DNA from 2 places in the Streptococcus sp. HMSC057G03 genome. Region 2 is predicted to be linked to the other one. Evidence: predicted binding sites of a transcription regulator. Region 2 holds the regulator's gene; the other holds the start of a gene.
The links. Region 2 encodes NrdR, which represses ribonucleotide reductase genes. Its sites were predicted from a motif close to ACACNATATATNGTGT; they were not measured.

Region 1 (15,991 bases), on a different contig from region 2:
CTTCTTTAGCAAATTGGTCCGCAAGCATCGCAGCAGCTGGGATTTCAATCATGATACCTACTTGGATATCATCTGCCACAGCAACACCTTCAGCAAGCAATTTCGCTTTTTCTTCTTCAAGAATACCTTTAGCTGTACGGAACTCAGTCAACAAAGCAACCATTGGGAACATGATCCGCAATTTACCGTGGACAGATGCCCGAAGCAAGGCACGCAATTGTGTACGGAACATTTGATTACCAGTTTCAGAGATAGAAATACGCAAAGCACGGTAACCCAAGAATGGGTTCATTTCTTTAGGAAGATCGAAGTAAGGAAGTTCTTTATCCCCACCAATATCCATTGTACGAACGACAACAGGTTTACCGTTCATACCTTCAAGAACAGCTTTGTAGGCTTCGTATTGGTCATCTTCTGTTGGGAAGTCTTGAGAATCCATGTACAAGAATTCTGTACGATAGAGACCAACTGCCTCTGCACCATTATCGTTTACACCTTCAACGTCTTTAGGGGTACCGATGTTGGCAGCCAACTCGAAGTGTTTTCCATCAGCAGTCACTGTTTGAGCATCTTTAAGGAGAGCCCATTCAGCTTTTTGTTTGGCATAAGCTTCACCAGCTGCTTTGAAGGCTGCGATTTGTTCTTCAGTAGGGTTGATCACCACTTCACCAGTGATCCCTGAAACAGCCAAAACATCACCATCTTTGACAAGTTCTGTAATGTTATTTGTACCCAAAACAGCTGCGATTTCAAGTGTACGCGCCATGATAGCTGAGTGACTGGTACGTCCACCGATGTTAGTAACAAAGGCTTTTACGTACTTTTTGTTCAACTGAGCTGTATCAGATGGTGTCAAGTCATGCGCTACCACGATTGCTTCTTCATTGATAGAAGCAGGGTTTGGCAATTTCTTACCAAGCAAGTTGGCAAGGACACGTTTGGTAACGTCGCGAATGTCTGCTGCACGTTCTTGCATGTAAGGATTGTCTTCCATTCCTTCAAAGATTGCAATGAACATGTCAGTGACTTCTTTCAAGCCAGCCTCTGCATTGATTTTTTTCGTACGAATCGTTTCTTTGATCTGACCAATCATTTCAGGGTCAGCGAGAACCATCATATGCGCATCAAAAACTTGCGCTGCTTCTTCACCAAGGCTTGCTACTGCATTCTCCCGAATAAGAGAAAGCTCGTTTTGTGAAGCTTCAAGAGCTGCATCCAAACGAGCTTCTTCTGCACTTGTATCTTCGACTGAAACAGTCTCAAATGATAAGTCTGGTTGAATGAGCAAATATGCCTTAGCAACGGCAACACCGTCAGATGCTGCAATTCCTTTTAGCATTTTTGTCATATTTTTAAGCCAATCCTTCTTTAGTCATTGTTTCTGAAATAGCTGCGATTGCATCATCAGCGTCAGCACCTTCAGCAGAAATTACAACGTCAGCACCTTGACCAACACCAAGGCTCATAACACCCATGATTGATTTCAAGTTAACTGATTTACCTTTGTATTCAAGAGTGATGTCTGATGCAAATTTGCTAGCAGTTTGAACCAACAAAGTTGCTGGACGTGCGTGGATACCTGTTTCTGCCACGATGTGGAAATCTTTAGAAGCCATAATTGGACTCTCCTTTTAAAAAATAGTTTTTGAGTTACCTTTTGATAACCCTTACAATTTGGTATTATATCATCTTTTGAAATTTTTTTCAAGATTTTTATCACTGACTTACAGAAAAAGACTGCGAAAAATCCCAATTTAGATACATTCTAAGAAGTACCTGAAGAATGGAGAACAAATCTTTTCAATTTTCTACTATATTATAAGTAACATTTTCCTCCGCTTTCAAATAAAAAGAAGCAAGTGTACCACAGGATATTGATTCACAAAAAAATTATAACTAATTAAAGATGCTTTAAAGCCTATTCCTATCCCATTTCTTGGAATTTCTCAATTTCCGTTCACCACAATATATTGTGTTTTAAAAACCCCATTTCATATCTTTGCACAATATTTAGTTTTATTTTGTTGACAAGTTGCTGGATTTTGTTTATACTGTTTACAGATTTATATTTCGATAGGAGAACGAAAAAGAAATGGTAACCATTTATTCAAAAAATAATTGTGTTCAATGCAAAATGACCAAGCGATTCCTCGATAGCAATCATGTGGAATACCGCGAAATTAACTTAGATGAACAGCCAGAATTTGTAGAGCATGTTAAGAACCTTGGCTTCAATGCTGCTCCAGTTATTCAAACACCGGATGAAGTATTTTCTGGTTTTCAACCAGCTAAGTTGAAGAAACTTTCTTAATAAACACAGTATTTTGCTTAAATAGGGTCTAGCGTTAGCAACCTAACACTAGACTTTTTACTTGGAAAGAGAGGACTTCTCCTCTTCATTTTTTTGAACTAGAAAAGGATTATTATGGGATTAAAATCTCTTGAAGATGTGACGTATTTTCGTCTTAACAATGAAATCAACCGTCCAGTAAACGGCCAAATCATGCTTCATAAAGATAAAGAAGCTTTGGATGCGTTCTTTAAAGAAAATGTTGTACCAAATACTAAAACCTTTGACTCGATTACAGACAAGATTCAGTACCTTCTCGAGCACAATTACATTGAGAGAGCTTTTATCGAGAAATACCGTCCTGAATTTTTAGAGGAATTGGCCCAATTTATCAAAGATCAAAACTTCCAATTCAAGTCCTTCATGGCGGCCTACAAATTCTATAACCAATACGCTTTGAAAACAAATGATGGAGAATACTATCTTGAAAGCATGGAAGACCGTGTCTTTTTCAATGCTCTCTATTTTGCTGATGGAAATGAAGCTATCGCGCGAGACATCGCAAACGAAATTATCCACCAACGCTACCAACCAGCTACTCCTTCTTTCTTAAACGCTGGACGTGCCCGCCGTGGGGAATTGGTATCATGTTTCTTGATCCAAGTAACCGATGATATGAATGCGATCGGACGTTCCATCAACTCTGCCCTTCAACTGTCTCGTATCGGTGGTGGGGTTGGGATTTCTCTCAGCAACCTTCGTGAAGCTGGAGCACCAATCAAAGGGTATGAAGGAGCCGCTTCTGGAGTGGTTCCAGTTATGAAACTCTTCGAAGATAGCTTCTCTTACTCTAACCAATTGGGACAACGCCAAGGGGCTGGGGTGGTTTACCTCAACGTCTTCCACCCAGACATCATCGCCTTCCTTTCAACTAAGAAAGAAAATGCTGATGAAAAAGTTCGGGTGAAGACTCTCTCACTTGGGGTCGTCGTGCCAGACAAGTTCTACGAGTTGGCGCGTAAGAATGAAGAAATGTACCTCTTCAGCCCATACTCTGTGGAACGTGAATACGGAGTACCATTTAACTACATCGACATCACTGAAAAATACGATGAGTTGGTTGCTAATCCAAATATCCGCAAGACTAAAATTAAGGCACGTGATTTGGAAACTGAAATTTCTAAATTGCAACAAGAATCTGGCTATCCATATGTAGTCAACATTGATACTGCTAACCGGGCAAACCCTGTTGATGGAAAAATCATCATGAGTAACTTGTGTTCAGAGATCCTTCAAGTTCAAGAACCAAGCTTGATCAACGATGCCCAAGAATTTGTTCAAATGGGAACAGACGTCTCCTGTAACCTTGGTTCAACCAACGTAGTTAACATGATGACTTCACCTGATTTTGGTCGTTCGATTCGTGCCATGGTTCGTGCTTTGACCTTCGTTACAGATAGCTCTCATATCGTAGCCGTTCCAACTATTGACCACGGAAATAAACTGGCGCATACCTTTGGTCTTGGAGCCATGGGACTTCATAGCTACCTTGCCCAACAATTGATCGAATACGGATCACCGGAGTCTATTGAGTTTACGAGCATCTACTTCATGCTCATGAACTACTGGACTCTCGTAGAATCAAACAACATTGCGTGCGAACGTGGTGTTACCTTCCACAACTTCGAAAAATCTGATTATGCCAATGGTACTTACTTTGATAAGTACACGACTGGAGAATTTGTACCAAAATCTGATCGCGTCAAAGAACTCTTTAAAGATATCTTTATCCCAAGTGCTGAGGATTGGGCAGAACTGCGTGCTAAAGTTCAAGCAGATGGTCTTTACCACCAAAACCGCCTAGCTGTCGCACCAAATGGATCTATCAGCTACATCAATGACGTATCTGCTTCTATCCACCCAATTACACAACGGATTGAAGAACGCCAAGAGAAGAAAATCGGTAAGATCTACTACCCTGCAGCAGGATTGTCAACGGAAACGATTCCTTACTACACTTCTGCCTACGACATGGATATGCGAAAAGTCATCGATGTCTATGCTGCTGCAACTGAGCATGTAGACCAAGGTCTTTCACTGACTCTCTTTATGCGCAGCGATATTCCAAAGGGTCTTTACGAATGGAAAACTGAAAACAAACAAACCACTCGTGACTTGTCTATCCTTCGGAACTACGCCTTTAACAAGGGTATCAAGTCTATCTACTACGTCCGTACCTTTACAGATGATGGTGGAGAAGTTGGCGCCAACCAATGTGAAAGCTGTGTCATCTAATCCGCTATCCTAGATAGCTATCAAAAGTCGGTTCGCCGACTTTTTGTGCGGTATTCTATCAATTTATGGTAGAATAGTAACGATTGAATGAATAGAAAAAGAAAGTGATGCAAATGGAAACATACTACAAAGCCATTAACTGGAATGCGATCGAAGATGTCATCGATAAATCGACCTGGGAAAAACTGACAGAGCAATTCTGGTTGGATACACGTATCCCTTTGTCAAACGACTTGGATGACTGGAGAAAGTTATCTAATAAAGAAAAAGACCTAGTTGGTAAAGTCTTTGGGGGATTAACTCTTCTAGATACCATGCAATCTGAAACAGGTGTTCAAGCCCTTCGTGCGGATATTCGTACTCCCCATGAAGAAGCTGTCTTTAACAACATCCAATTTATGGAATCTGTCCATGCTAAGTCATACTCTTCTATCTTTTCTACTTTGAATACCAAGTCAGAAATCGAAGAGATTTTCGAATGGACCAACACCAATCCTTTCCTTCAAAGGAAGGCAGAAATCATCAACGAAATCTATCTCAATGGGACTCCCCTTGAAAAGAAAGTCGCCAGCGTTTTCCTTGAGACCTTCCTCTTCTACTCTGGTTTCTTCACACCTCTCTACTATCTTGGAAACAACAAATTGGCCAACGTAGCTGAAATCATTAAGTTGATCATTCGGGACGAATCTGTTCACGGAACCTATATCGGCTACAAGTTCCAACTTGGTTTTAACGAATTACCAGAAGAAGAACAAGAAAAACTCAAAGAGTGGATGTATGATCTTCTCTACACCCTCTATGAGAATGAAGAAGGCTACACAGAGAGCCTCTATGATGGTGTTGGCTGGACTGAGGAAGTCAAGACCTTTCTTCGCTACAACGCTAATAAAGCCCTCATGAACTTGGGACAAGATCCGCTCTTCCCAGACTCAGCAGATGACGTTAACCCAATCGTCATGAACGGAATCTCAACCGGTACTTCTAATCACGACTTCTTCTCTCAAGTCGGAAATGGTTACCTTCTCGGTGAAGTAGAAGCCATGCAGGATGACGATTACAACTACGGCCTATAAGACAAAAACCTTTCCAGATGGAAAGGTTTTTAAATATAGACAACCTATTGTTTTACATAAAACAGATAGATGATTTTCAAAAAGTGACTTTTATTTTTTGAAGATTAAAAATTTTCCGCCGTGAGAAAAGTGCTAGAAACAATCATGTTTCTAGCACTCGGGAGTTTTGGAACCTTAGGTCCAAAACTAAGTCATGGAACTTCTTTGAAGTTCGCTGACGTCCGTACTCACCTAAGGAAAGTTTTTTAGAAGACTTTATCTTCAATCTGAAACCTTTCCAGACGGAAAGGTTTTTTTGTTGCAATCTTTTTCTAATTGGATCTGCTTTTTTTTGAAAAAAGAGGTTGGACAAACATCCAACCTCTCCGATTATTACAATTTACCTGATACGGCATCCAACAATTCTTGGATTTTCGCTTGGTTGCTTCCTCCTGCCATGGCCATGTCTGGTTTACCACCACCACGTCCATCGACGATTGGAGCTAATTCTTTGATCACATTACCTGCATGGACCTCTTTTGTCTTGCTGGCTACAAGGACGTTTACCTTGTCACCAATGGCTGCGACAAGAACAAGCACATCAGAGTAGTCTTTTTGTTTCCAGTTATCTACAAAGGTACGAAGAGCACCTGCGTCTGAAACAGAAACTTGGCTGGCAATGTAACGATGGCCGTTTGCTTCTTGAACATTCTTGAAGACATCGCCTGCTGCAGCTGCTGCCGCTTTTTCCTTCAATTCTGCATTTTCTTTTTGCAATTGACGGAGTTGCTCTTGAAGACCTTCCACCTTGTGAGGGACTTCCTTAAGTTGAGGTGCTTTCAAGGTTGCTGCGACTGCTTTCAGAGCATCTTCTTGTTCACGATAAGCTTCAAAGGCTTCCTTACCAGTTACTGCCAAGATACGACGAGTTCCTGATCCGATCCCTTCTTCTTTGACAATCTTGAAGAGACCAATTTCAGAAGTATTGCCTACGTGGGTACCACCACAGAGCTCAACAGAGTAATCACCGATCGTTACAACACGGACTTCTTTACCGTATTTTTCACCAAAGAGGGCCATGGCTCCCATTTCTTTAGCAGTATCGATATCTGTTTCAATCGTTTCGACTGCGATCGCTTCCCAAATCTTTTCATTGACTTGTTGCTCAATAGCACGCAATTCTTCTGGAGTCACAGCTTGGAAGTGGGTAAAGTCAAAGCGAAGGAATTCTACTTCATTGAGAGATCCTGCTTGGGTTGCGTGGTTACCAAGGATATTGTGAAGAGCCGCATGGAGCAAGTGAGTTGCAGTGTGGTTCTTCATGACACGATGACGACGATTGGTATCGATCGCCAAGGTGTATTCTTGGTTCAAAGCAAGAGGAGCAAGAACTTCAACCGTATGGAGTGGTTGTCCATTTGGTGCTTTTTGAACGTCTGTCACAGTCGCTACAACATTTCCTGCAGCATCCAAGATTTGACCATGGTCCGCAACTTGTCCACCCATTTCAGCGTAGAATGGAGTTTCTGCAAAGATCAGTGATGCAGTTCCTTCTGAAACAGCTTCTACTTCTACATTATCCGCTACGATAGCCACCAACTTAGAAGGCAATTGACTAGCATTATAGTTAAATCTACTTTCAACTGTAATGTTTTGAAGGGTTTCATTTTGCATCCCCATAGATCCACCTTTGACAGCAGATGCACGCGCACGTTCTTGTTGTTCCTTCATAGCTGCTTCAAAACCGTCACGATCGACTGTCATTCCAGCTTCTTCAGCGATTTCTTCTGTCAATTCTACTGGGAATCCGTATGTATCATAAAGTTTAAAGACATCTTGTCCAGCAATCACTGTTTGACCTTTGGCTTTCAAGTCTTCAACGATGGTTTGGGCAAAGTGTTGACCAGAGTTCAAGGTACGAGCAAATGACTCTTCTTCACTCTTGATGATTTTTTCAATAAAGTCTTGTTTTTCAAGTACTTCTGGGTAGTAACTTTCCATGATCTTCCCAACGGTTGGAACCAATTTATACAAGAAGGTTCCTTCAATCCCCAATTTTTGACCATGCATGGAAGCACGACGGAGGAGACGACGAAGAACGTAACCGCGTCCTTCATTACCTGGAAGAGCCCCATCTCCAATCGCAAATGAAAGCGAACGGATGTGGTCAGCAATCACCTTGAAGCTCATGTTATCGCCATCTGGATCATAGGTTTTACCAGACATCTTTTCCACTTCACGGATGATTGGCATGAAGAGGTCAGTTTCAAAGTTTGTTTTCGCCCCTTGGATAACGGCTACCAAACGTTCCAAACCTGCACCCGTATCAATGTTCTTGTGTGGCAATTCCTTGTACTCACTACGAGGAACAGCAGGGTCAGCGTTAAATTGTGACAAAACAATGTTCCAGATTTCGATGTAACGGTCGTTTTCGATATCTTCTGCAAGCAGACGAAGACCGATATTTTCAGGGTCAAAGGCTTCTCCACGGTCAAAGAAGATTTCTGTATCTGGTCCAGAAGGCCCCGCACCGATTTCCCAGAAGTTGTCTTCGATTGGAATCAAGTGACTTGGATCCACACCAACAGCGATCCAACGGTTGTATGAATCCTTGTCGTCAGGATAATAGGTCATGTAAAGTTTGTCTTTGGGGAAGTCAAACCATTCCGGACTTGTCAAAAGTTCATAAGCCCAGGTAATGGCTTCATCACGGAAGTAATCTCCGATAGAGAAGTTCCCCAACATTTCAAACATGGTATGGTGACGAGCAGTCTTCCCTACGTTTTCGATATCGTTGGTACGGATGGCTTTTTGAGCATTAGTAATCCGTGGATTTTCAGGTTTGATGGTTCCATCAAAGTATTTCTTAAGAGTGGCAACCCCTGAATTGATCCACAAAAGGGTTGGGTCATTTACAGGAACCAAGCTAACAGATGGTTCTACAGAGTGGCCTTTGCTTGCCCAGAAATCAAGCCACATTTGACGGACTTGTGCACTAGATAATTGTTTCATATTTGTCTCCTAATTTTTTTAAGATTAATTTGCGCTAGCTTCTAACATTTCGACATAATCGATGGCGACACAAAGTGAGATGACTAAATCAGCGTATTCATCCTCATAGACCGATACTTGGTAGGTAGAGGTTAGATGAAAGAGTTCCTTGCTAATCTCAGCGACGATTTGATCCCGATCATCGAACAATTTGAATTCCAGGTCCCAGATATTTCCTTGTACCCGAAGTCCCAAATCTTCGATATCGTATTTATCCCTTAAGAGCGTCAGCTTTTTATGGATAAAAAAGCGGTCCCCATCCTTCAACTCAACCACAAACTTGGGAAGAAAGCTGATTGTTTTTTTAGTAATGTGGCTCACTTCTTGTTCATTCTTATCATAGATGGTAAAAGTCTTTGGAATCTTAAGAAAAGATCCCTCAACCTGGTATTCAACATTTCCCAGCTCATCTTTGATATCGAACCGCTCGCCCCCCAATCGAAATTTTTGTTTCACTTGATAGGTTCGCATCTTTTGATCTCCTTTAAAAAGCTCCAGACAACTGCCCATAAACAAAAGACAAGCCACTAAACGAAGGGCGAAAAACCGCGGTACCACCTTCATTCAATGAGCTTGTCATTCTTCATTTTGTATGCAATTGTCTCAGCCGAGTAGCAAAATCATCTCTCTTCCATGGCTCGCACCCCCGCCACTTCTCTGATTCCGAGTAACAATGATTTATTCTCAACTATTTCATTATACAAGTTCCAAATGGAACCGTCAACTATTTTTTAGATGATGAGCTGCTATCACTTGTTTGAACACCGATATTTTGCAAATATTGGTTAAATGTTGATTTGAAAGCATCATCTTTGACCTTGATATTGGCATTGGTCATCGCTTTTGCAATAATGCTACGGATGTAGTTGGTATCTTGCTTACGACCATCAACAATGATCTCTTTCAAACGTTTTTCGTATTTCTTCCAGTCAGAGCCTTTTTCTGTCTTCTTATTCAATTTGACAATATAGTAGCTAGCAGAATAGTTTTGACCTGCTGAAACTGTGATCACATCTGAAATACCGTTTTCATCCAACTTAAAGGCTGCTTCTTTGACTTGAGATGGAATATCTGCTGTTCCTGAATCGAACTTGACTTCGCCACCTTTGTCTTTTGTAGCAGTATCTGTTGAATTGTCTTTGGCGATTTGGGCAAAGTCTGCACCTTCTGCTTTAGCTGCTTCCAACACTTCTTTTGCTTTATCTTCTGAATCCAACTTGATAATTTGTGCTGTTACTTCTGGTGTGTAAGATTCAAAAGCCGCCTTGTAGTCAGACTCTTTGATATCTTTCTTAGCCGCTTGGTTGACTGCATATTCCAACAACATATTGCTACGGATTTGTTTCTTCGCTGTTTCTTCCGTCAAGCCTTGTTGCGCCAAGTATGCATCGAATTGGTTACCTAATTGTTTCTTTTGTTTAGCCAATTCTTTATCGACTTCTTTATCAGAAACTTTTGATCCATATTCTTTTTCAAAGACTTTATTGATGGTCATTTGGAAAAGAACTTGTTGAGCACCTTGGTTAGTTTTGATTTCATTATAGAAATCAGAAACTGTGATCGTGTCCCCTTTCATGGTCACGATATCTTTGTTTGTACCATTGGCACACGCTGCTAGTGTTACGACTGATAGCAAGGTCACAGCACCCGCTACAAGTTTTTTCTTCATGAAAATTATTCTCCGTTCCTTTTTAAACTTCTTCTATTTTACCACAAATTAGAGAGAATACCTTAAATTTACCTAAAAAGAGCTAGGATCTGGCAAGGTTACCGTCTCTGCATTTTTCCGAATCATCAAAATACCATCTCCAAGTGGCACCAAACTAGCGGTCAAATCTGGATGATTGAGAGTCGCATGAAAGAGGTTCTGAAGCCCCCGGTAAATGGTTCGTTGCCCACGACGCACTTCCATGATATCTTTGGCAACATCTCCTCCTTGGAAAATATCATCCAGTACCACGATTCCCCCAACCTCTAAGAGTTCGAGAATTCGTGGCAGAAAGACGATGTACTTAGACTTAGCAGAGTCCATAAAGACAAAGTCATAGGTCTCTGTTAAATCCTGCAAGACATCTACTGCATCTCCTTCAAGCAAGGTGATTTGTTTTCTCTGATCGTATTTAGCCAGATTTTCCTTAGCAAAGCCAATCATCTCTTCATTCCGATCAATAGTGGTAATTTGTGCATCGGGAGCATTTTCAGCCATTAAGAGCGCTGAAAATCCAATTGCTGTCCCAATTTCAAGGATTTTCTTTGGTTGTAGGGCTTGCAGGAGTAGTCTAAAGTAAGCTACCGTTTCATGCGGAATAATCGGAATATTTTCCTTGCGGGCGAATGCTTCTAACTCCTTCAAGGCACCTGCTACCGGTTTTTGACGCGTTCGCATAAAGTCAACGATCTCGTCTTTAACCACTGGCCGGCGCATATTGTGGTTGGCATTTTTACTATAAGACTCTACCATCTTATGCGAGTCCTAATTTTTCTACTAGGGCTTCAAATTCATTCAACCGACGTTCAAAGACCGCAAAGGCTGCGTCCAAGTAGTCTTCTTTTTCCATATCCACACCTGCTTTACGGATGACGTTGAGTGGATAGTCAGAATTTCCAGCCTTCAAATAGTCGATATATTTATCACGATCTTCTTGTGTTCCATGAACAATTTTTTCAGCTAAGGCTGAAGCTGCTGCAAAACCTGTTGAATATTGGAAGACGTAGTAGTTATAGTAGAAGTGAGGAATCCGAGCCCATTCATATTGGATCTCAGGGTTGTCTTCTTTTGAAAGACCATAGTATTTTTCATTGAGCTCTGCATAGAGGTTGTTCAAGAACTCACTAGTCAATACCGTACCTTCTTGGTCAGCTTTATGGATGGCATGCTCAAATTCAGCAAACTGCGTTTGACGGAAGACGGTTCCACGGAAGCCATCCAAGAAGTGATTCAAAATCGCAAAGCGAGTTGCATCGTCTTCTACTTCTTCTAACAGACGTTCGGTCAGGATATTTTCATTGGTTGTAGAGGCGATTTCAGCAAGGAAGATGGAATAGTCTCCATAGACATAAGGCTGGGTTTCACGGGTATAGCTAGAATGCATACTGTGACCAGTTTCATGCACCAAGGTGAAGAGATTATCCAATGTATCTTGCCAGTTCAACAACATGAAGGCATTGGTATCATAAGAACCACCTGAATAAGCACCTGAGCGTTTCCCTTGGTTAACATGCACATCAATCCACCGTTCGCTGAAGGCACGTTTTACACGAGAAAGGTAGTCCTCACCCAAAACAGCCAAGACTTCTTCTGCTTTGGCCAATGATTCTTCATAAGTAAACTTGTAGTCTGTATCAGATAATGGGGTATACATATCGTACATCTTCAAGTCTGAGATTCCAAGAATTTTTGAGCGCAATTGCACATAACGTTGCAAGAGTGGCAAATGTTTGTTCACCGCTGCTACCAAGCTATCATAAACACTTTCTGGTACAAAGTTTTCAGAAAGGGCCGCTTCACGAGCAGATGAGAATTTGCGAACTTTGGCATTAAAGTTATGAACTTTCACATTGGTTTGCAAGGTTTTAGCATAGGTATGTTGGTACTGTTCATAGACCTTGTAGAGACCTTCGTAAGCTTCTTTACGAACGGCACGATCTTTAGATTCTACCAAAGAAATATAGTTCCCATGGGTTAATTGAACTTCTTCGCCCTTGTCATCATGTACAGTTGGGAAAACAATATCTGCATTGTCCAAGATTTCAAAAGTTTCACCACCTGCCGCAAAGATCTCACCAGCTCCTGCAAGTAATTCCTCTTCTTTTTGAGACAAGACATGTTCTTTTTTCTCTAGCAAACGATCAAAATAATGACCATATTGTTCCAAGGCTGGAACCTCACTCACAAAGGCTTTGTACTGCTCATCGGTAATGGCCATGAATTCAGGCTCATAGAAGGCAAAGGTTTCGCCTAACAAGCTATAAAGAGACATCCCTTTTGATTGGTACTCTTGGTATTTAGCCACTCGTGTGTCTTGGTCATTTTTCATATGAGCATAGACGTAGACCTTTTCCAACCGACGGCTCAATTCCAAATATGCATTGGTTGTATCCAAAAGTGTTTGCGCTGAATCCAACAAATGACCAGCATAGTGGCTTGCTGCTTTAATATCTGCAGCTAAGCTAGCTGCTTCTTCTTCCCAAGCTTGATCTGTCGCAAAAATAGTCGACAAATCCCATTGGTATTTTTCATCAATTTCATTACGTTGTTTTACCATTTCGATTAATCCTCCAATGGTTCTATTTTAGCATAAAAATGAACATTTCGGGAGGATTTCTATCTTAGAAAGTTAGCTTTTCTGCTGAGCATAAAAACGTGGGGGATAGAGGATCTGAACAGGTTGGATCCCTTGCGACTGATAATAGGTCATAAATTGCTGGTAGTAACCTTCTACATCCTCTTTAATTTGGAGCAAGTTCTGTGAAAGGATCGGACGACAAAGAGGATAAAAGAAATCCAGCCCCAGTTCCATCAGATGGTTTCCCTGCAAATAGAGTTCTTCCTGAAGCTTCAGCCACTTTGGGTGACGATAAAAGAGTTGCTGCTGTATATACGTTAAAAATGTACGATCGAGCTCGACTGCCATTTGCTGCATGGGTTGCGAAAGATAAGGGGTCCGTAAGACTTCCAGTAAAGACCTTTGACCAAAAGGGAAAACTTCTGTTTGATAATGCAATCGCCCTCGTAAATCCTCATGGATGAGGTATTGCAGACGTAGCTCTTTCTTTGTCAGATCCAATTCCCAAAGATGGAACCCGCGATTCTGACTAAAATAAAGAAAGCCAGCCTGCAGCTTTGTTAGTCTTTTCTTGAGCCACAACTTTTTACCAAGTAACCAATAGACCTGGTAACCGTGGGATCGATAATCATCGCTTCTCTCCTTCAAGCGTTCTAAAGATAAGGAGCTGCACTGCACTTCCAAAGCTAAGTTCTTGTCTACTACCAAAAGATCGGCAATTTGTTGAAAATCTGCTAAATAACTTTCTACTTCCGTATTAGACTCCTTAGAGGCCCAGTCATAAAGACTGGCTTTCAATTCCAGATGTTCAAAACTCTCCGCTTCGTGATGATAGGGACAATGCTGTAATTCTACATGAGCAAAATGAGCCCTTAGAACCGAGCCATTTTTTAGACGCACTGGACTATGACAAGCCAAGCAATAGAAGGGCCCTTCTGTCACAGCTGGGATCTCTTCCATACAGTTCCACCGCTTTTGATTGTTATCCATGGCAATAAACATAGGCCCACCTCCTCATCTATATCATTCGAAAAAAAATAGGAAAAAGGCTGGAAATTCCAACCTTTTCTTCTTTTTATTCTTCAGAATCTGAATCTGAATCATCACTAGAATCATCAGCAACAGGAGATTTACTCAATTCTTTCTGCATATCTTTCATTTCTTTACGAGTACTTTCCAACTCTTCACGAGCATCTTTCAAGATTTCGATCAAAGCTTCACGGTCTTCTTTAGGAACGACTGTGCTATCTGAACCGATGCTTTCCAAGCCTTCATTAAAGATATCTTTTTGGTTTTCTAATCCTTGCTTTAAGGTACTAATCATTGCATCGTATTGTTCTTTTGCAGAACCTGTCACAGAAGTACCTGCTTCTTCAGTAATAGAAACAGATTGATCCATTAATTTTGCAAACAACTTTTTAAAGTCTCCAACTGTTTTAGCCTTGCTGATTTCAGCGTCTGTTAAGAGGCTAGAAGATGAAGTCTCTTCTGAATCTGTTGAAGTATCCTTACTTTTTGAAGTGTTGGCAGATTTGCTCGTCACTTTAGTCGTTGATTGACTGTTTGAAGTTTCCTTCTTTGTGTCTTGTTTGTTTGAACAAGCAGCTAGGGAAACAATCGTCAAAAGAGCAGCTGTCGATAAGATCATTTTTTTCATAAAATGGTCTCCTTTATATTTATTTTACCTCATTCTACCATCGAATACTTTGACTGTCAAATTAATCACTAGTTCTTAATAATAGCAAAAAAGTTGGACAAAACACTGTGAAATCAGTTTTTCTGTCCAACTCCTCGATGATTAGTCATACAATTTTAACAATTTCATTAGTCTACTTTGCCACCAAAAAGTCCGTGAGCTTTCCCTTGGGGCATTTTTAAGGCAAAGCTCAGCAAAAAGACGATCCCTACAACCCCTGCTAAAAAGAAACTCATGACTTGGTAACCACCTCTTTCAATACAGAGGGCTGCGAGGGGTTGTAAAAGAATGGTTCCTAAATAACGAGCTCCTTGGACAATGGCCATGGCAAGAACCAAGTCTTTACCATTCACCTGTTGGGCAATAAACCGTAAGGAGACCATAATCAAAACCATCCCGGTTGTATGCTTGGCTAAAAGAGTCAAAAGCACTTTTAAGAAGACAGGACTTGGAAGAGCGTAGACGGCATATTGAGCAAAAATAATTCCGATTGGAAGAGCGATCAAAACCCGTAAAGGCCAGTGGTCCATGAATCGATCAGAGAAAAAGATCAAGGGAGCTTCCACTACGACTGAGATAGCTACAACCGTAGAGGCAATATGGACTGGTAGACCACTATCCATGAGCAACTCAGGAATATAGGTATGACCAATATTTCCAACCCCTGAAGCCAACCCAATCAACACAATAAAGAAGAGATAAGGTCCATTTTGAAGAAGAGGACGAATAGAGACCGGCTCTTTAACCTTTTCTTCTGTTTTCTCTCTTGTCTTCATCCGAACCGCACTTAGGCAGAAGAGACTCAATACAATGGTGATCAAAACCGTATAATAGACAGCTTGGGGGCTAAACTGATGATAGACCCAGCCGGCTATTTGGACACCGACCGAGTAGCCAATGGTTCCCCAAACGCGAATCTTCCCAAAAGCGTATGGACTTTGTGTTGCAAAAACTTCCATCATGGGAGCTGTCCCATTCAAACAGACTAGAACAATTCCATAAAAAACGGTCAGCCAAAATAGATTGGGGGCCCAAAGAAAACCGAAGACACCACCAATGATCACACTCAGACTGAGGGTCGTCATTTTTACGATTCCAAATCGCTCATTGATATACCCAAAGAAGGGTTGGGCTACCATGGATAAGAAAAAGGCAACCGATACCAAGGTCGACACTTGAGTTGCACTATAGTGCTTTCCTATCAAATAAACGGAAATAAGGGTCGTAAAGAGAGATGTGGACATAAAATAAAAACTATAGAGCAGCATATAAGCCGCATAAGAATTTCGGAATTTTTTCATATGAATCCTTTCTAAAAATA
Region 2 (15,991 bases):
TCTTTCCTTGATTGCTATCGTATTAGCTCCATTAGCGGCGACCTTGGTACAGTTAGCCATTTCTCGTCAACGGGAGTTTTTAGCGGATGCTTCAAGTGTCGAATTGACACGAAATCCTCAAGGGATGATTAATGCTCTTTTAAAACTGGATCATAGTGCACCCATGCAGCGAGAAGTTGATAGTGCAAGTAGTGCTCTCTTTATCAACGATCCCAAAAAGGAATCCGGCTTTCAAAAGCTCTTTTATACCCACCCACCCATTGCCGAGCGGGTTGAAAGATTAAGAAATATGTAAAGTAAATCCATCATTAGCAGGATTGAGAGTGTGGGAAAACTGTTTTTCTTTATAAATCTAATAAATTCTATACAAATAAAAGAAATTTATTCTTTAGAATTATTAACTCATCTATTGAAACTTTCCGCCGTGAGAAAAGTGCCTGAAGCTATTTAGTTTCAGGCACTCGGAATTATTGAGACCTTAGGCTCAATAATTAGTCATGGAACTTCTTCGAAGTTCGCTGACGTCCGTACTCACCTAAGGAAAGTTTTTAAGATGACTTTGTCCTCAAGCTCAATCCACCAAACGGTGGATTTTTTATTTCCTAGATATGAGGAGGGTAGTGAAACCAAGGATGGCAAAGATCCCCCACGCTAGGGAAAGGCTCCAGATAGCTAGACTAGAAAAGAGAGCTGTCCCAAGTGGCATGGCAAAGCTGACCATCAGTCCCAAAAAGCTAGAGGTAGAAGCTAATTTTTCAGCGGGTAATTTGCTCATTAAAAGGCTGGAAACTTTTGGGTTGATTTTTGCTACAAGATAACCAAGGAAAGTGATGAGTAGAAGGGAAAGAATGTCCCAGTGCATCAGGATATTTGTGAGACCAAGCAGGGTCAGCCCACCTGCGATCCACAGGAGGATATGGTGGAGCGATTGCTTGGAAAAATAGTCATGGGGTGTCAGGCTAGCCCAGACCATGCTTAAAATAGTCACTGCCTCTAAAATCAAGAGCGATTGGCTAAAGCTCAACTGAAAGAAGGGGGAGTGAAGCAGTTGCAAATTGTAGATGCCAGAGATGGATCCCCCTAAGGCATTGATGAGAACCAATGAGAAGAGCAACTTGCCAAAGTGGTGGACCTCCTCATCTGCAAAAATACTTTTGGCGTTCTGGTACATCTCTTGGCATTCGTGTACCAAAGAATTCTTACTTTTGGGCTCAATGACGGGATCATGTGTCAGCTGCTTTTTTCTAATCAAGAGACAGGTAGAAGACAGGAGAAAAGTCACTGCATTGATCGAAGCGACCAGGGCAAAATTTTGATGGCTGATAGCTAGCAGCCAAACTCCTAGAGCTTGTCCAGAAATCGAACAGACCATACTAAGTAGTTGGTTGAAGGAATAGGCCTCCATCAAATCCTCGCTAGAGATGTTCTTTTTCATGATGGGGAGTTGTAGGCCCCCGCGATAATCGCTCAAACAATCTGAAACAATGTTTAAAAAGCAAACAATCGAAAAGGCTAGGTAACCCGGAATCTTGGTCATGAGAGCAATAAGGATGAAGAGGATGGCTTGAAGATAGCCAATGCGGATCAACCAGTTAGCTTTTTTCTTCGTACGGTCAGCCTTCATCCCGACAAAAATGGTAAAGAGGCTAGGAATAAATACAATGAGATTAGCAATTCCAACTGCTAGGCTCGGCTGTGGCATGCTGGCAGCAAAGACCACAAAGACCAGATTGTAGATGGCAACACCGAGAGTATTCAAAAAGCGAGAAAGGCTGAGTAAGGCAAAAATTTTATTACGGACTAAGAGTTTCATAAGCTTTCCTCCTTCACGTGATTAGTGGGTAGGACTTGTTTGATGGATCGAACGATCTGTTTGAAGAGCTCCAATTTTTCCTCTTCTGAAAGAGCTAGCTTCTGATCCTTCAGATAGACGCTAGTATGTGAGAGAAGAAAGCGGAGGAAGTGGTTTTTTAGTTTGGTCATCATGGGAAGAACCTTCTTTCTTTACTTGATAGTCCTATTGTAAACCTAAAAAGCAAGAAAAAATTAATGTTGCATATTTTCAACAAAAACTCACAGAGTAGATCTGTGAGTTTTTAGGATTTATTGATCAGTTCTTGCAGGCCCTGTTTGTAGTAGTTGGCACTGTCCTTACAATCCAGAATAGAGAGAACCTGGATGGCCTGTTCCATCTTTTCAAGACCGATTTCTTTTTCTCCCTTTCGATAGAGAAATTCTCCTTTGGCGTAGAGATAAACCGTCCGATGGTAGGCTTCATTTTCGGAGTAAAAGTGGTCCTTGATCAACTGATCAAAATAGGTTGCATCTTCAAATTCATTTGAACTAATGGCCAGAAAGAAGCCATTAAGAAAAATAGAGTTAAGGGCAGGACGAGAGGAATCTAGGAGAAGCTTGAAATCCTCCCTTTGGACCAACTCCTCTGTGTATTGTCGATAGAGGCGACTAGAGAAAAGTGGAGAGGTCAGAGAGAACAGGTTCAATTCAAAATTTCCCCAGATCATGACAGAGAAGAGATAATCATGGAGGAAATCCAGTTCCTCTTGGCTAGCGGTGAGCTCCACCTCAGGATAGAAGCCAAGCATTTGGGCCTTGAGAATAATGCTGGCTAAGAGGTCTTCTTTTTTGTGATGTTTCTGATAGGCTAGCTGGTAAGTTTGGTACAAGGCTTGGTCGTGTTCCAAGCTCATGTTTTCATAGTGCTCTTTCAACAATTTGGGAATAAAAGAGTGCTGATCGATTCCAGCTAGATGAGAAAACTCACTGAGGCTGGTTTTGATCTGTTGAAGGGCCTGAAAAAACCGTTGCGTGGTCAGGTCATTTTCTCCTCTTTCAAATCGCGACAGCATAGAGCGCGAAAATTCGCCACCCGTAGCTTCCTCTAAAGAGATGTGACGACTTTCACGTATTTGCCGAAAAACTGCTCCGATTTCTTTCATGAATTCTCCTCTATCTAACATTGCTCAATGCCCTAGCCAGTGACCCTCTTTTGTCCAAGAGATGGTGGGACCTTGTGTACAACACCAATTGGCCTAGTTACTGTATCTTTTTCATGATTATAACAAATTTTTGAGGAGACTTCTTGGTTGAGGGGCAGCTTCATGATATACTAGTAGTATCTAGAAGATTTGAGGACAAAAGAATGAACCTATTTACACAAGAAATCCGTAAAAATCCTGAAGGACTAGCTTTTGATCAAGAGTTGGATTTGCTCAAGGAATTGCAAAAGCGTAATCCAGAAATTCTTGATTTAAAGAATGTGACAGCGACAGGACGAGTAGCCTATGATACAGGCCTCTATATCTTGGATTACCAGTTGAGCTACACCATCGTTTTGGCATCTAGCCGAAGCATGGAGCCTGTCGAGCTTCAAGAGAGCTATCCTGTAACAGAGGTGTTTGCGGAGGATGTACAGTCTGACGCAGATATCGAGGCCCTAGAGGAAGACTTGATCCTTCCAATCGAAGGTGGGAAGATTGACCTGAGTGAGAGTGTAGCGGATAATATCCTGCTCAATATTCCCCTCAAGGTTCTTACTCCAGAAGAAGAGGCTGGACAAGGTTTTATCGAAGGCAATGATTGGAAAATCCTATCCGAAGAAGAATACCAAGCCGCTCAAGCGATTAAGAAAGAAGAAAACAGTCCTTTCGCCGGTCTAAATGGCTTGTTTGACGAAGAATAAGCTAGAGATTGCATTTGATAAATTTAGACATAAATACAGGTCTTTTCTTTGAGGAAAGGCCTTCTTTTGATATACTAGGATTAATAAATAACAGAGGGGAGACCTCTAAAAAAGGAGAAAAAGTATGGATACTTTATTTATTCCAGGTTGGTTGATTACTGTTGTAATCGTAGCCATTCTTGTATTGATCTTGTTGGTCAAAGGGTATGTCAATGCTAAACCCAACGAAGTCGTGGTCATTACCGGTCTTCGGAAACAACGTCACTTGCGTGGGAAAGCTGGCTTTATGATTCCCTTTGTCGAACAACGCTCTTATCTTGATATTGAGCAATTCTCGACAGATGTTCGGACGTCAGAAGCAGTCCCAACATTGGACTTCATTAACGTCCGTGCCGATGCAGCTGTTAAATTAAAAATTGGTACAACCGATGAAATGATTGCCCGGGCTGCAGAAAACTTCTTGAACTGGAATACGACAGATATTTCCAACTCTGTCCAAGATGTTTTGGAAGGAAATCTGCGGGAAGTGATCGGTCAGATGGAGCTCCGTAAGATGGTCAATGACCGTCAAGAGTTTGCCTCAAAAGTGCAAGACAACGTAGCGCCAGACTTGGCTAAAATGGGTCTAGAAGTCATCGCCTTTACGGTTCAATCCTTCTCTGATGAAGGGGGAGTCATCGATAACCTCGGGATTGAAAATGTTGAAACCATTAAGAAAGATGCCTTGATTGCCAAAGCCAAAGCAGAACGCGAACGCAAGGAAGTCGAAGCAGAACAAGATAAATTGGCTAACGACAAACGCGTCGCTGCCGATCTTGAAATCGCGCAAAAACAAAACGAATTAAAACTCAAACAAGCAGCCCTCAAGCAAGAAGCAGATATTGCCCAAGCAAAAGCAGATGCCGCTAAAGGGATTGAGGCAGAAGTGCAACGTCGTGAACAAGAGCGCGTGGCAGCCGAAGCCAATATCATGAAACAGGAAAAAGAAGCGGAAGTCAAAGAGCGCGAAGTTAAGGTTCGTGAGCAAGAATTGGATGCCAACATCCGCAAACAAGCTGAAGCTGAAAAATATGCGCGTCAACAAGCTGCAGAAGCAGAATTGATTGAACGCCAACGCAAGGCGGAAGCAGAACTCTTCGAAACACAAAAAGAAGCCGAAGCTCGAAAAGCTCAAGCCGAAGCTGAGAAATTTGCCCAATTGCAAGAGGCCGAAGCTATTGAAGCCAAAGGTCGTGCCGAGGCTGAAGCCATTCGCTTGAAACTGGAAGCCGAAGCCAAAGGTTTGGACCAAAAGGCCGAAGCGATGAAGAAAATGCAAGAAGCAGCCATTACTGAAATGGTCGTTGACAAGTTGCCTGAAATTGCGCGTGCTGTCGCAGAACCATTAACCAAGGTTGATAAGATCACCATGTACGGGGAAGGCAATGCTTCTAAGATGGTGGGAGATATTATGCAAAGTATCGACCAAGTCTCTCAAGGAGCTGGATTTGATATTCGTCAATTACTAGCAGGAGCCCTTGGAGTTAATATGACGGTCAACAAACTCAAAGAAGGAGAACAACCGGTCATTGAAGCAGAGGAGTTAGCTTCTAAAGAAGATTAATACCATTCTTAAGAAAGTGTCTGAGAACTGTTTCTCGGGCACTTTTGTTTTTAAGATCAAATAACTTGCATGATCTTCTCCCTCTTAGAGAAGGTGGGAAGCTATTTTCTGCTTTCTTTTGAGGAGGAAAAATGGTAGAATAAAGGCAAACTATAAAGAGGAGTGTCACATGACTAAAGCAAACTTTGGTGTTGTTGGTATGGCCGTAATGGGTCGTAACCTTGCCCTTAATATCGAATCTCGTGGCTACACAGTTGCCATTTTTAACCGTAGTAAAGAAAAAACAGAAGATGTGATTGCTTGCCATCCTGATAAAAACTTTGTGCCAAGCTATGATATCGAAAGCTTCGTAAACTCTATCGAAAAACCACGTCGTATCATGCTCATGGTTCAAGCAGGACCTGGTACAGACGCAACCATCCAAGCCCTTCTTCCACACTTGGATAAAGGTGATATCTTGATCGATGGAGGAAATACTTTCTATAAAGATACCATCCGTCGTAATGAAGAATTGGCGAACTCAGGAATCAACTTTATTGGTACTGGTGTATCTGGTGGGGAAAAAGGTGCCCTTGAAGGTCCTTCTATCATGCCTGGTGGACAAAAAGAAGCATATGACTTGGTAGCTGACGTTCTTGAAGAAATCTCTGCAAAAGCGCCTGAAGATGGAAAACCATGTGTGACTTACATCGGTCCTGATGGAGCTGGTCACTACGTGAAAATGGTCCACAACGGGATCGAGTACGGGGATATGCAATTGATCGCAGAAAGCTATGACCTCATGCAACACTTGCTTGGCCTTTCTGCAGAAGACATGGCTGAAATCTTCACTGAATGGAACAAGGGTGAGTTGGACAGCTACTTGATTGAAATCACAGCTGATATCTTGAAACGCAAAGACGATGAAGGTCAAGATGGACCAATCGTAGACTACATCTTGGACGCTGCAGGAAACAAAGGAACTGGTAAATGGACTAGCCAATCAGCGCTTGACCTTGGTGTACCATTGTCACTCATCACTGAGTCAGTATTTGCTCGTTACATCTCTGCCTACAAAGAAGAACGTGTACACGCTAGCAAGGTTCTTCCAAAACCAGCTGCATTCAAATTTGAAGGAGACAAGGCTGAGTTGATCGAAAAAATTCGTCAAGCCCTTTACTTCTCAAAAATCATCTCTTACGCACAAGGTTTTGCGCAATTGCGTGTTGCTTCTAAAGAAAACAACTGGAACTTACCATTTGCGGACATCGCATCTATCTGGCGCGATGGATGTATCATCCGTTCTCGTTTCTTGCAAAAGATCACAGATGCTTACAACCGCGATGCAGATCTTGCTAACCTTCTATTGGATGAGTACTTCTTGGATGTCACTGCTAAGTACCAACAATCAGTTCGTGACATTGTAGCTCTTGCTGTTCAAGCAGGTGTACCTGTACCAACCTTCTCAGCAGCCATCACTTACTTCGATAGCTATCGTTCAGCGGATCTTCCAGCGAACTTGATCCAAGCACAACGTGACTACTTTGGTGCTCATACATACCAACGTAAAGACAAAGAAGGTACCTTCCACTATTCTTGGTACGACGAAAAATAATCTTGCTCTATGGTCAAACGAGTTCTACTAGTAGAAAATGAGAAGCAAATCGCTCGCTTCATTGATTTGGAACTTCAAAAAGAGGGGTATCAAGTTGATGTGGACGAGGATGGAAAAGCGGGTCTGGCCTTGATTGCTGCGACCAAATATGATCTGATCTTGTTTAATTACGATCTGTCAGATATGTCTGGTGAAACATTCGCAGAGGAAATCAGTCAGATTCGCCCAGCTTCTGTTTTGATTGTTTTGGATAGCCGCGAAAAAATTGCTGAGCACAAAGAGAGTATTCAGCGCTTTGCCGTTTCCTATATGGTCAAACCCTTTATTATCAGCGATTTGGTAGATAAGATCACAGCCATTTTTAGAGGACGTGATTATATTGACCAACATTGTAGCCAGATGAAAATCCCAACGTCATACCGCAATTTGCGCATTGATGTGGAACACCATACCGTCTATCGTGGGAAAGACATGATTAGTTTGACCCGCAGAGAATACGACCTCTTGGCGACCCTGATGGGAAGCAAAGGAGTGGTGACACGAGATCAGTTATTGGAGAGTGTCTGGAAGTACGAGAGTACAGGTGAGACTAATATTGTTGACGTCTATATCCGGTATCTTCGTGGGAAAATTGATCTACCAGGTCAAAAAAGCTATATTAAGACCGTTCGTGGGATTGGCTACGCCATGCAAGACGCATTAGAATAAAACATTCGAACCCTTAGAGGGTTCGAATATTTTTACACTTCAAGGGAAACGTTTGCGTCGAAAAAGAATGAGTTTTAAAAAGAATTTGGCTTAAAAAAGATAAAAAATGATAAAATTTGGAGAAAAAAATGAATGTAAGGCTTTACAAATTTTTAAAATATGGTATACTAGAATCAAATTTAAGCGCAAACGTTTTCTTAAAAACAAAAGCCTTAAACAATATAAGGAGGTTGAATGATGAATAAAGGATCATTCAAAAGTTTATTTAGCTTTGAATTCTGGCAAAAGTTCGGTAAGGCCTTGATGGTCGTTATCGCTGTCATGCCAGCAGCTGGGTTGATGATTTCAATCGGGAAATCTATCCCTATGATCAACCCGAATTTGTCTCCACTTGTTATTACAGGTGGGATTATCGAACAAATCGGTTGGGGGGTTATCGGAAACCTTCACATCCTCTTTGCCCTTGCTATCGGTGGTAGCTGGGCCAAAGAACGTGCAGGGGGCGCCTTTGCGGCTGGTCTCTCTTTCATCTTGATTAACCGTATTACCGGTGCAGTTTTCGGAGTGACATCTGCAATGTTAGCTGATAAGGCTGCTACGGTTCACACAATCTTCGGTGGATCAATTAAAGTTGCGGACTACTTTATCAGTGTTCTTGAAGCTCCAGCTCTTAATATGGGGGTATTTGTAGGGATTATCTCAGGTTTCGTTGGAGCAACTGCCTTCAATAAATACTACAACTACCGTAAACTCCCAGAAGCCCTTTCTTTCTTCAACGGGAAACGCTTTGTACCATTCGTTGTTATCGTACGTTCAGCACTTACAGCCTTGGTTTTGTCAGCCTTGTGGCCAGTAGTTCAATCAGGAATTAATGGATTTGGTGTTTGGATCGCCAACTCACAATCAACAGCTCCAGTATTGGCACCATTCTTGTTTGGTACCTTGGAACGTCTTCTCTTGCCGTTTGGTCTTCACCACATGTTGACCATTCCAATCAACTATACTCAATTGGGTGGTAGCTACCAAGTTCTTACAGGTGCTGCCAAAGGAACAACTGTATTTGGACAAGATCCACTTTGGTTGGCTTGGGTAACAGACCTTGTCAACTTGAAGAAAGCAGATCCTAGTCAGTATCAACACTTGCTTAAAGCATACGTACCAGCTCGTTTCAAAGTTGGTCAAATGATCGGATCTTTTGGTATCTTGATGGGAATCGTGGTGGCTATCTACCGCAATGTGGACCCAGATAAAAAAGAAAAATACAAAGGAATGCTTGTTGCGACTGCTCTTGCAACCTTCTTGACAGGTGTTACAGAACCAATTGAATACATGTTCATGTTCATTGCAACACCATTGTACTTGATCTACGCCTTTGTTCAAGGTGCTGCCTTTGCAATGGCTGACTTGGTTCACCTTCGTGTTCACTCATTCGGTTCAATCGAGTTCTTGACACGTACACCAATGGCCATCAACGCTGGTTTGGCACTAGATATCTTTAACTTTGTATGGGTAACAGTCCTCTTTGGATTTATCATGTACTTCATTGCTAACTTCATGATTAAGAAATTCAATTATGCAACTCCAGGACGTAACGGTAACTATGAACAAAATGATGATGCCCCTGCAGGAGATGGTGCAGCAGCAGGTGCTGCTACAAGCTCAGCAAGCTCACAAGTCATTAACATTATCAACCTTCTTGGTGGACGTGCCAATATCGTAGACGTTGACGCATGTATGACTCGTCTTCGTGTAACCGTTAAGGACGCTGAAAAAGTCGGAACAGAAGAACAATGGAAAGCTGAAGGCGCTATGGGTCTTGTCATGAAAGGACAAGGTGTCCAAGCGATCTACGGACCTAAAGCTGACGTATTGAAGTCTGATATCCAAGACGTTCTTGATTCAGGTGAAGTCATTCCTGAAACACTTCCTAGCCAAATGACAGCAGTTCAAAAGGCTGAAGCAACCTTTAAAGGGGTAACTGATGAAGTGCATTCCGTTGCAGATGGTGAAGTGATCAACATCGAAGATGTGAAAGATCCTGTATTCTCACAAAAAATGATGGGTGACGGATTTGCAGTTGAGCCTGAAAATGGCCACATCGTTTCACCAGTTGCTGGTAAAGTTACTAGTGTCTTCCCAACCAAACATGCCCTTGGTTTGGTAACAGATAATGGTTTGGAAGTCTTGGTTCACATCGGTCTAGATACTGTTAGTCTTGAAGGAAAACCATTTGAGGTTAAAGTTTCTGAAGGTCAAACAGTGGCTGCTGGAGACCTCTTGGTAGAAGCAGACCTTGATGCAATCCGTGCAGCTGGTCGTGAAACTTCAACAATTGTTGTCTTCACAAATGCAGATGCGATTAAATCCGTTAAGGTCGAACATACTGGTAAATTGGCAGCAAATGCACCAGTTGCAACAGTAGAATTATAAAAGACATCGGCAAAGAAAATGAGGTTGGGACAGTGCACCCGGCCTCTTGCCGTTTCTTGATTTGGAGAGAAGGAGAAATCAGGGGATGAAATTTTTAACATTAAATTCCCATAGTTGGATGGAAGAGAATGCTCAGCAAAAATTTGAAACCCTCAAGGAACAAATTTTAGAAGCGCAATATGATGTGATCTGTTTCCAAGAGGTCAATCAAGAAATGGCCTCAGAAGTAGTCAAAACGGATGAGTATTATCAAGCTTTGCCATCAGCTGTAGCCATTCACAAGGACCACTTTGTTCGCGTATTGGTAGAAGAGTTAGCTGCTCATGGACTCCACTATTATTGGACTTGGGCCTACAACCATATTGGCTATGATCACCTCAATGAGGGTGTGGCCGTTCTTTCGCGTCAACCCTTGAAGGCAGATGAGATTTTGGTATCCAATATGGATGATCCAACGGACTACCATACTCGTCGAGTAGCCGTTGCCCATACAAGTGTAGATGGCAAAGAGATTGCTGTTGCCAGCGTCCATCTTTCTTGGTGGGACAAAGGTTTCCAATTTGAGTGGCCACGCATTGAGAACTACTTCAGCCAAGTAGGCAAACCTTTTATTCTAGCTGGTGATTTCAATAATCCTGCTGGTCAAGAAGGGTATGAGACGATTCTATCCAGTTCCCTTAAGCTTCAAGACAGCTTTATAGAAGCCAAAGAAACAAAGGGGACTTATACTGTAGGTCCTGGAATCGATGGCTGGACGGACAATCAAGTTCCATTGCGAATCGATTACGTCTTTGCAAGTCCAGAATGGAACATCCAGCGTCTACATGTCATTTTTGATGGTCAAAACAAAGCCCATGTCAGTGATCACTATGGCTTAGAAGCTGAATTATCACTTTAATATAAATGGAGAGTCGAAAGGAAAACGATTTTATTCGAATCGTCCTTCGACTCTTTTTTTATGGATCAATGAGGAGCAAGCATAGGGGATTCTCCTGTTCTTCTGCTTTCTTTACGATTCAATTTATGGTAAAATGAAGTGTTAAAACAGTTTAAGGAGGTAGCAAATGCGTTGTCCAAAATGTGGTGGAAGTAAGTCTAGTGTGGTGGATAGTCGACAAGCTGAAGATGGGAACACCATCCGTCGTCGCAGGGAATGCGAAGAATGCCATTATCGCTTTACTACCTACGAACGAGTGGAAGAGCGAACCCTAGTGGTTGTCAAAAAGGATGGGACACGCGAGCAATTTTCTCGTGATAAAATCTTTAATGGTATTATCCGCTCAGCTCAAAAACGGCCTGTTTCTAGTGACGAAATCGAAGAAATTGTAAACCGGATCGAGCAAAAGGTTCGCAGCCAAAGTGATAATGAAATCAACAGTGAATATATTGGTTCGTTGGTCATGGATGAGTTAGCAGATCTAGATGAGATCACCTATGTCCGTTTTGCTAGTGTTTACCGGAGTTTCAAGGATGTCGGTGAGTTAGAGACCCTCTTGAAACAAATTACGAAGGGAACCAAGAAGAAAAAGGAAAAATAGATGAAGCCCAATACGCCTTTCGCATTTTTAAAAAATAATCTTCTTCCACCGGCAGGGGCTGCATTGGAGCAGTATTACCTGCCTATTTTGGAGACGGAAACGGTAGCAGTTTATCGTTATCTGCTGGCCTCTTATGATCAGGGTGAAAAACAATATTTACTTGCTCAAATCCTCAATCACTTGAATATAGGATTTCCACAGTTGCTACTCGCCTTTGATCGCTTAATTGCCATGGGGTTGATTGATCTCTATGAGGAAGAAGTTGGGATCACCATCCAGTTACATGCTCCTCTTGAATCAGAACAATTTTTTTCGAATGCCGTCTATAAACGCTTGCTTGAGAAAAAGATTGGGGAAAAGGCTGTGGAGGATTTGCTCCCAGCACGCTCTTTAGGGACTAGACGGCAAGTTTCCTTCTCGCAAGTCTTTGGACTAGATGCTGGGGAGACGACCGTTCTTCCAAGTAAGAAACAGCAGTTTGATATGGAGATGTTTAAGCGAATGATGGGGCGTGATGGACTTCGTTTTGCGGATGAAGGAGAAGCAACCTTAGCCCTCTTTGCCATCGCAGAAGAACAACAATGGACCTGGTATGAAACCTATCTCCTAGCAAAAGAAACGGCTGTAGACCGGATTGTCTCTCCAAAGAGAATGAAGCAAAAGTTGGCTCAGGCGAGCCAAGAGCAACCACGCATGTCCTATAGCCGTCAGGAAGAAACCATTCTGAGGGAAGCTAAGGCAAAATCCAGCCTACAATTTCTAGCAGAGATTAAGAAGGCGCGCAATGCGACCATTACGCAGAGCGAACGCAAGACTTTATCCAAGTTAGCTGATCTAGGCTTATTAGATGAGGTGATCAATATCATCTTATTGTTGACCTTTAATAAGACCCAGTCTGCTAATCTCAATGAAAAGTATGCTTTGAAGGTAGGAAATGATTTTTCTTATCAAGGGGTCAACAGTGCAGAACTGGCGATTTTAAAAGTTCGAGAACGCCAGGAACAAGCTAAGGCTCAAGGAAGCAAGGGGACGAGTCCTACATCAGCCAAGAGCAAGCACAGCAATGTTCCCAAGTGGAGCCAACCAAACTATCAAAATCAAACCAGTCAAGCAGAAAAGGTGGATCTTGCTAAAGAAAAACAACGTCTGTTAGAAAAACTGAATCAAGGAGGTGAGTAGATGGAAAGTGTAGGTCAAACCATGTCTCACATGAACCGTGCGCGTCAATTTAACTATGAGGATTTGGTCGCACAGATCTTGGCAGACCAAGAAGTGGCTGCCTTTATCAAGGACCAGTCTTTGTCTGAACAAGAAATTCGACGGAGTATTTCAAAATTTAATCAATACATTAGTGAACGCAACCGTTTCTTATTGGGAGATCCAGATTATATTGCCAAAGGTTATAAGCCCATCCTTACCATGAATGAAGGCTATGCGGATGTCGCTTATGAGGAGACGCCAGAGTTAATTGAAGCCCAAAAACGAGCTGCGATCAACCAACGTCTCAACTTGATCAATCTTCCTTCAACCTTGAAAGAAGCGAGTCTAGCCAAGGTAGAACTTGATGATAAGGGGCGATTTGAGGCCTTTGAAGAATTGGCCAATTTTGTGGCCAACTATCCTGAATATCAAAAGGGGATCTACCTCTATGGTGATTTTGGAGTAGGAAAGAGTTACATGATGGCAGCTTTGGCTCATGATTTATCCGAAAAACGCCAGGCCTCTACTACCTTACTTCATTTTCCAAGTTTTGCTATCGATGTTAAAAATGCCATCAGTTCGGGCTTAGTCAAAGAAACCGTCGATAAGGTGAAAAAAGCCGAAATTTTAATTCTCGATGATATCGGTGCGGAACAGATGTCAGTCTGGGTGCGAGATGAAATCTTACAGGTGATTTTGCAGCACCGAATGCAGGAAAATCTCCCAACCTTCTTTACTTCTAACTTTAATTTTGAAGAGTTGGAACGTCATTTTGCAGCTTCGCGTAATGGAGATGAAACCTGGCAGGCCAAACGTGTCATGGAGCGCGTAAAATTTTTAGCCAAGGAAATCCATCTGGAAGGAGTCAATCGCCGATGAATGAAACCATCCGTTTAATGAAATCTCATTTTTCTGTTCGCCGTTTTAAGGAAGAAGCCATCAAAGAAGCTGACCTCAAGGAAATTTTATCAGCTGGGCAGATGGCATCAAGTTGGAAAATCTTTCAGTCTTATTCTGTGATTGTGGTCAAAAGCAAGGAAAAGAAAGAAGCTCTTTACGACTTGCTTCCTCAAGAAGCGATTCGCCAGTCAGATGTCTTTCTCCTCTTTGTTGGAGATTTAAACCGAGCTGAAAAAGCTGTCAAACTTCATGAGCAGGATTTCCATCCTGAAGGTGTGGACAACTTACTGATCACCTCAGTGGATGCGGCTCTAGCAGCTCAAAATACGCTATTAGCAGCTGAAAGTCTTGGCTATGGTGGAGTGATTATCGGCATGTTGCGCTACTGTTCAGAAGAAGTCGCAGAACTCTTCCGTCTGCCAGACTATACCTATCCTGTTTTTGGGATTGCTCTCGGAGTACCTAATCAGCAGCATGCAGTGAAACCACGTTTACCATTGGAACAGGTTGCTTTTGAAGAAGAATACCAAGAACAAGACCTATCAGTTGTGACCGCCTATGACAAGGTTCAGGCAGATTATGCTGGAGCGCGTGCAACCGACAGCTGGAGCGAGCGCCTTGCAGCTCAATTTGGTCAACCTGAACAAGAAGAGACCAAAAAACTACTAGAAAAACACAAACTATTATGAAATGAAGAGAGGCGTTCTTGAACCGAGGTCTCGCCTTTCATTAGAAAAGAGGAAATCATGGCCCTACCAACTATTGCGATTGTAGGCCGTCCCAATGTCGGAAAATCTACACTCTTTAACCGGATTGCCGGTGAGCGGATTTCCATCGTTGAGGATGTAGAAGGAGTCACTCGTGACCGCATTTATGCAACAGCTGAGTGGTTGAATCGAAAATTTAGTATCATCGATACGGGGGGAATTGATGACGTAGATGCCCCATTTATGGAGCAAATCAAGCATCAGGCAGAAATTGCCATGGACGAAGCAGATGTGATCGTCTTTGTTGTTTCTGGAAAAGAAGGGATCACGGATGCGGATGAATATGTCACACGTATCTTGTATAAGACCCATAAACCGGTTATTCTTGCAGTCAACAAGGTGGATAACCCAGAGATGCGCAATGATATCTATGACTTTTATGCCTTAGGACTGGGCGAGCCACTACCGGTATCCTCTGTCCACGGGATCGGAACTGGGGATGTTCTCGATGCCATCATCGAAAATCTTCCGAATGACACAGAAGAAGAAAATCCAGATATCATCAAATTTAGCTTGATTGGTCGTCCAAATGTTGGGAAATCAAGCTTGATCAATGCGATCCTTGGAGAAGACCGGGTCATCGCAAGCCCTGTTGCTGGAACCACACGGGATGCTATCGATACCCATTTTACCGATGCAGATGGCCAAGAATTTACCATGATCGATACAGCTGGTATGCGCAAATCTGGTAAAATCTATGAAAACACTGAGAAATATTCTGTCATGCGTGCCATGCGTGCCATCGACCGCTCAGATGTGGTTTTGATGGTTATCAATGCCGAAGAAGGGATTCGGGAGTATGACAAGCGGATCGCTGGCTTTGCTCATGAAGCTGGAAAAGGGATGATCATTGTTGTCAATAAATGGGATACTATTGAAAAAGACAACCATACCATGAAGCAGTGGGAAGATGACATTCGCGATCAATTCCAATACCTTTCTTATGCGCCGATTGTTTTTGTCTCTGCCTTAACCAAACAACGCTTGCACAAGTTGCCAGAGATGATCAAACAGATCAGTGAGAGTCAAAATACGCGGATTCCTTCAGCTGTCTTGAACGATGTGATTATGGATGCGATTGCCATTAATCCGACACCGACAGATAAAGGAAAACGCCTCAAGATCTTCTATGCGACACAAGTGGCAACTAAACCACCAACCTTTGTGGTCTTTGTTAACGAAGAAGAACTGATGCACTTCTCTTATCTTCGTTTCTTGGAAAACCAGATTCGAAAAGCTTTTGTCTTTGAAGGAACCCCGATCCATTTGATCGCGCGAAAACGGAAGTAGCCTGAGTGCCTCAGGAAACTAATACTAGTAGACTATTTGCTGGTCTTGCCATCCTTCACTTAACAGTTAGGTAGTCAAGGTGCCAAGAAGATCTTGTCAGTCCTTTGAAAAAGGAGATGAATGGATCATTCTAACTGTAAAAAAGAACTAAATAGGACTCTTTGTCGACCGCGAGAGACAAGAAGAGTCCTTTTTTATATGAACATCTGAAAGATTAACTAATTCAAAGAAAAAGCCTGATGTGCTTTAATGGATAGAAAA

Region 1: a site for NrdR is predicted at 1,961-1,976, ahead of nrdH (glutaredoxin-like protein NrdH). Genes of this name have one in related genera too.

The regions. Positions count from the first base shown of each region.
Region 1 covers NZ_KV794434.1:189,982-205,972, reverse strand. The annotation lists gene ptsP (phosphoenolpyruvate--protein phosphotransferase) at 1-1,348, opposite strand, end outside; gene HMPREF2686_RS09380 (phosphocarrier protein HPr) at 1,353-1,616, opposite strand; gene nrdH (glutaredoxin-like protein NrdH) at 2,093-2,311, shown strand; gene nrdE (class 1b ribonucleoside-diphosphate reductase subunit alpha) at 2,426-4,585, shown strand; gene nrdF (class 1b ribonucleoside-diphosphate reductase subunit beta) at 4,699-5,658, shown strand; gene alaS (alanine--tRNA ligase) at 6,031-8,649, opposite strand; gene HMPREF2686_RS09355 (LURP-one-related/scramblase family protein) at 8,674-9,159, opposite strand; gene prsA (peptidylprolyl isomerase PrsA) at 9,413-10,357, opposite strand; gene HMPREF2686_RS09345 (O-methyltransferase) at 10,430-11,149, opposite strand; gene pepF (oligoendopeptidase F) at 11,151-12,953, opposite strand; gene HMPREF2686_RS09335 (competence protein CoiA) at 13,026-13,976, opposite strand; gene HMPREF2686_RS09330 (LptM family lipoprotein) at 14,050-14,631, opposite strand; gene HMPREF2686_RS09325 (MFS transporter) at 14,799-15,971, opposite strand.
Region 2 covers NZ_KV794422.1:10,842-26,832, forward strand. The annotation lists gene htpX (zinc metalloprotease HtpX) at 1-295, shown strand, start outside; gene HMPREF2686_RS03740 (MFS transporter) at 596-1,813, opposite strand; gene HMPREF2686_RS10535 (hypothetical protein) at 1,810-1,986, opposite strand; gene HMPREF2686_RS03745 (helix-turn-helix domain-containing protein) at 2,097-2,957, opposite strand; gene HMPREF2686_RS03750 (YceD family protein) at 3,161-3,700, shown strand; gene HMPREF2686_RS03755 (flotillin family protein) at 3,825-5,303, shown strand; gene gndA (NADP-dependent phosphogluconate dehydrogenase) at 5,473-6,897, shown strand; gene HMPREF2686_RS03765 (response regulator transcription factor) at 6,907-7,605, shown strand; gene HMPREF2686_RS03770 (PTS transporter subunit IIBC) at 7,843-10,035, shown strand; gene HMPREF2686_RS03775 (endonuclease/exonuclease/phosphatase family protein) at 10,121-10,933, shown strand; gene nrdR (transcriptional regulator NrdR) at 11,100-11,573, shown strand; gene HMPREF2686_RS03785 (replication initiation and membrane attachment family protein) at 11,574-12,752, shown strand; gene dnaI (primosomal protein DnaI) at 12,753-13,652, shown strand; gene HMPREF2686_RS03795 (nitroreductase family protein) at 13,649-14,362, shown strand; gene der (ribosome biogenesis GTPase Der) at 14,420-15,730, shown strand.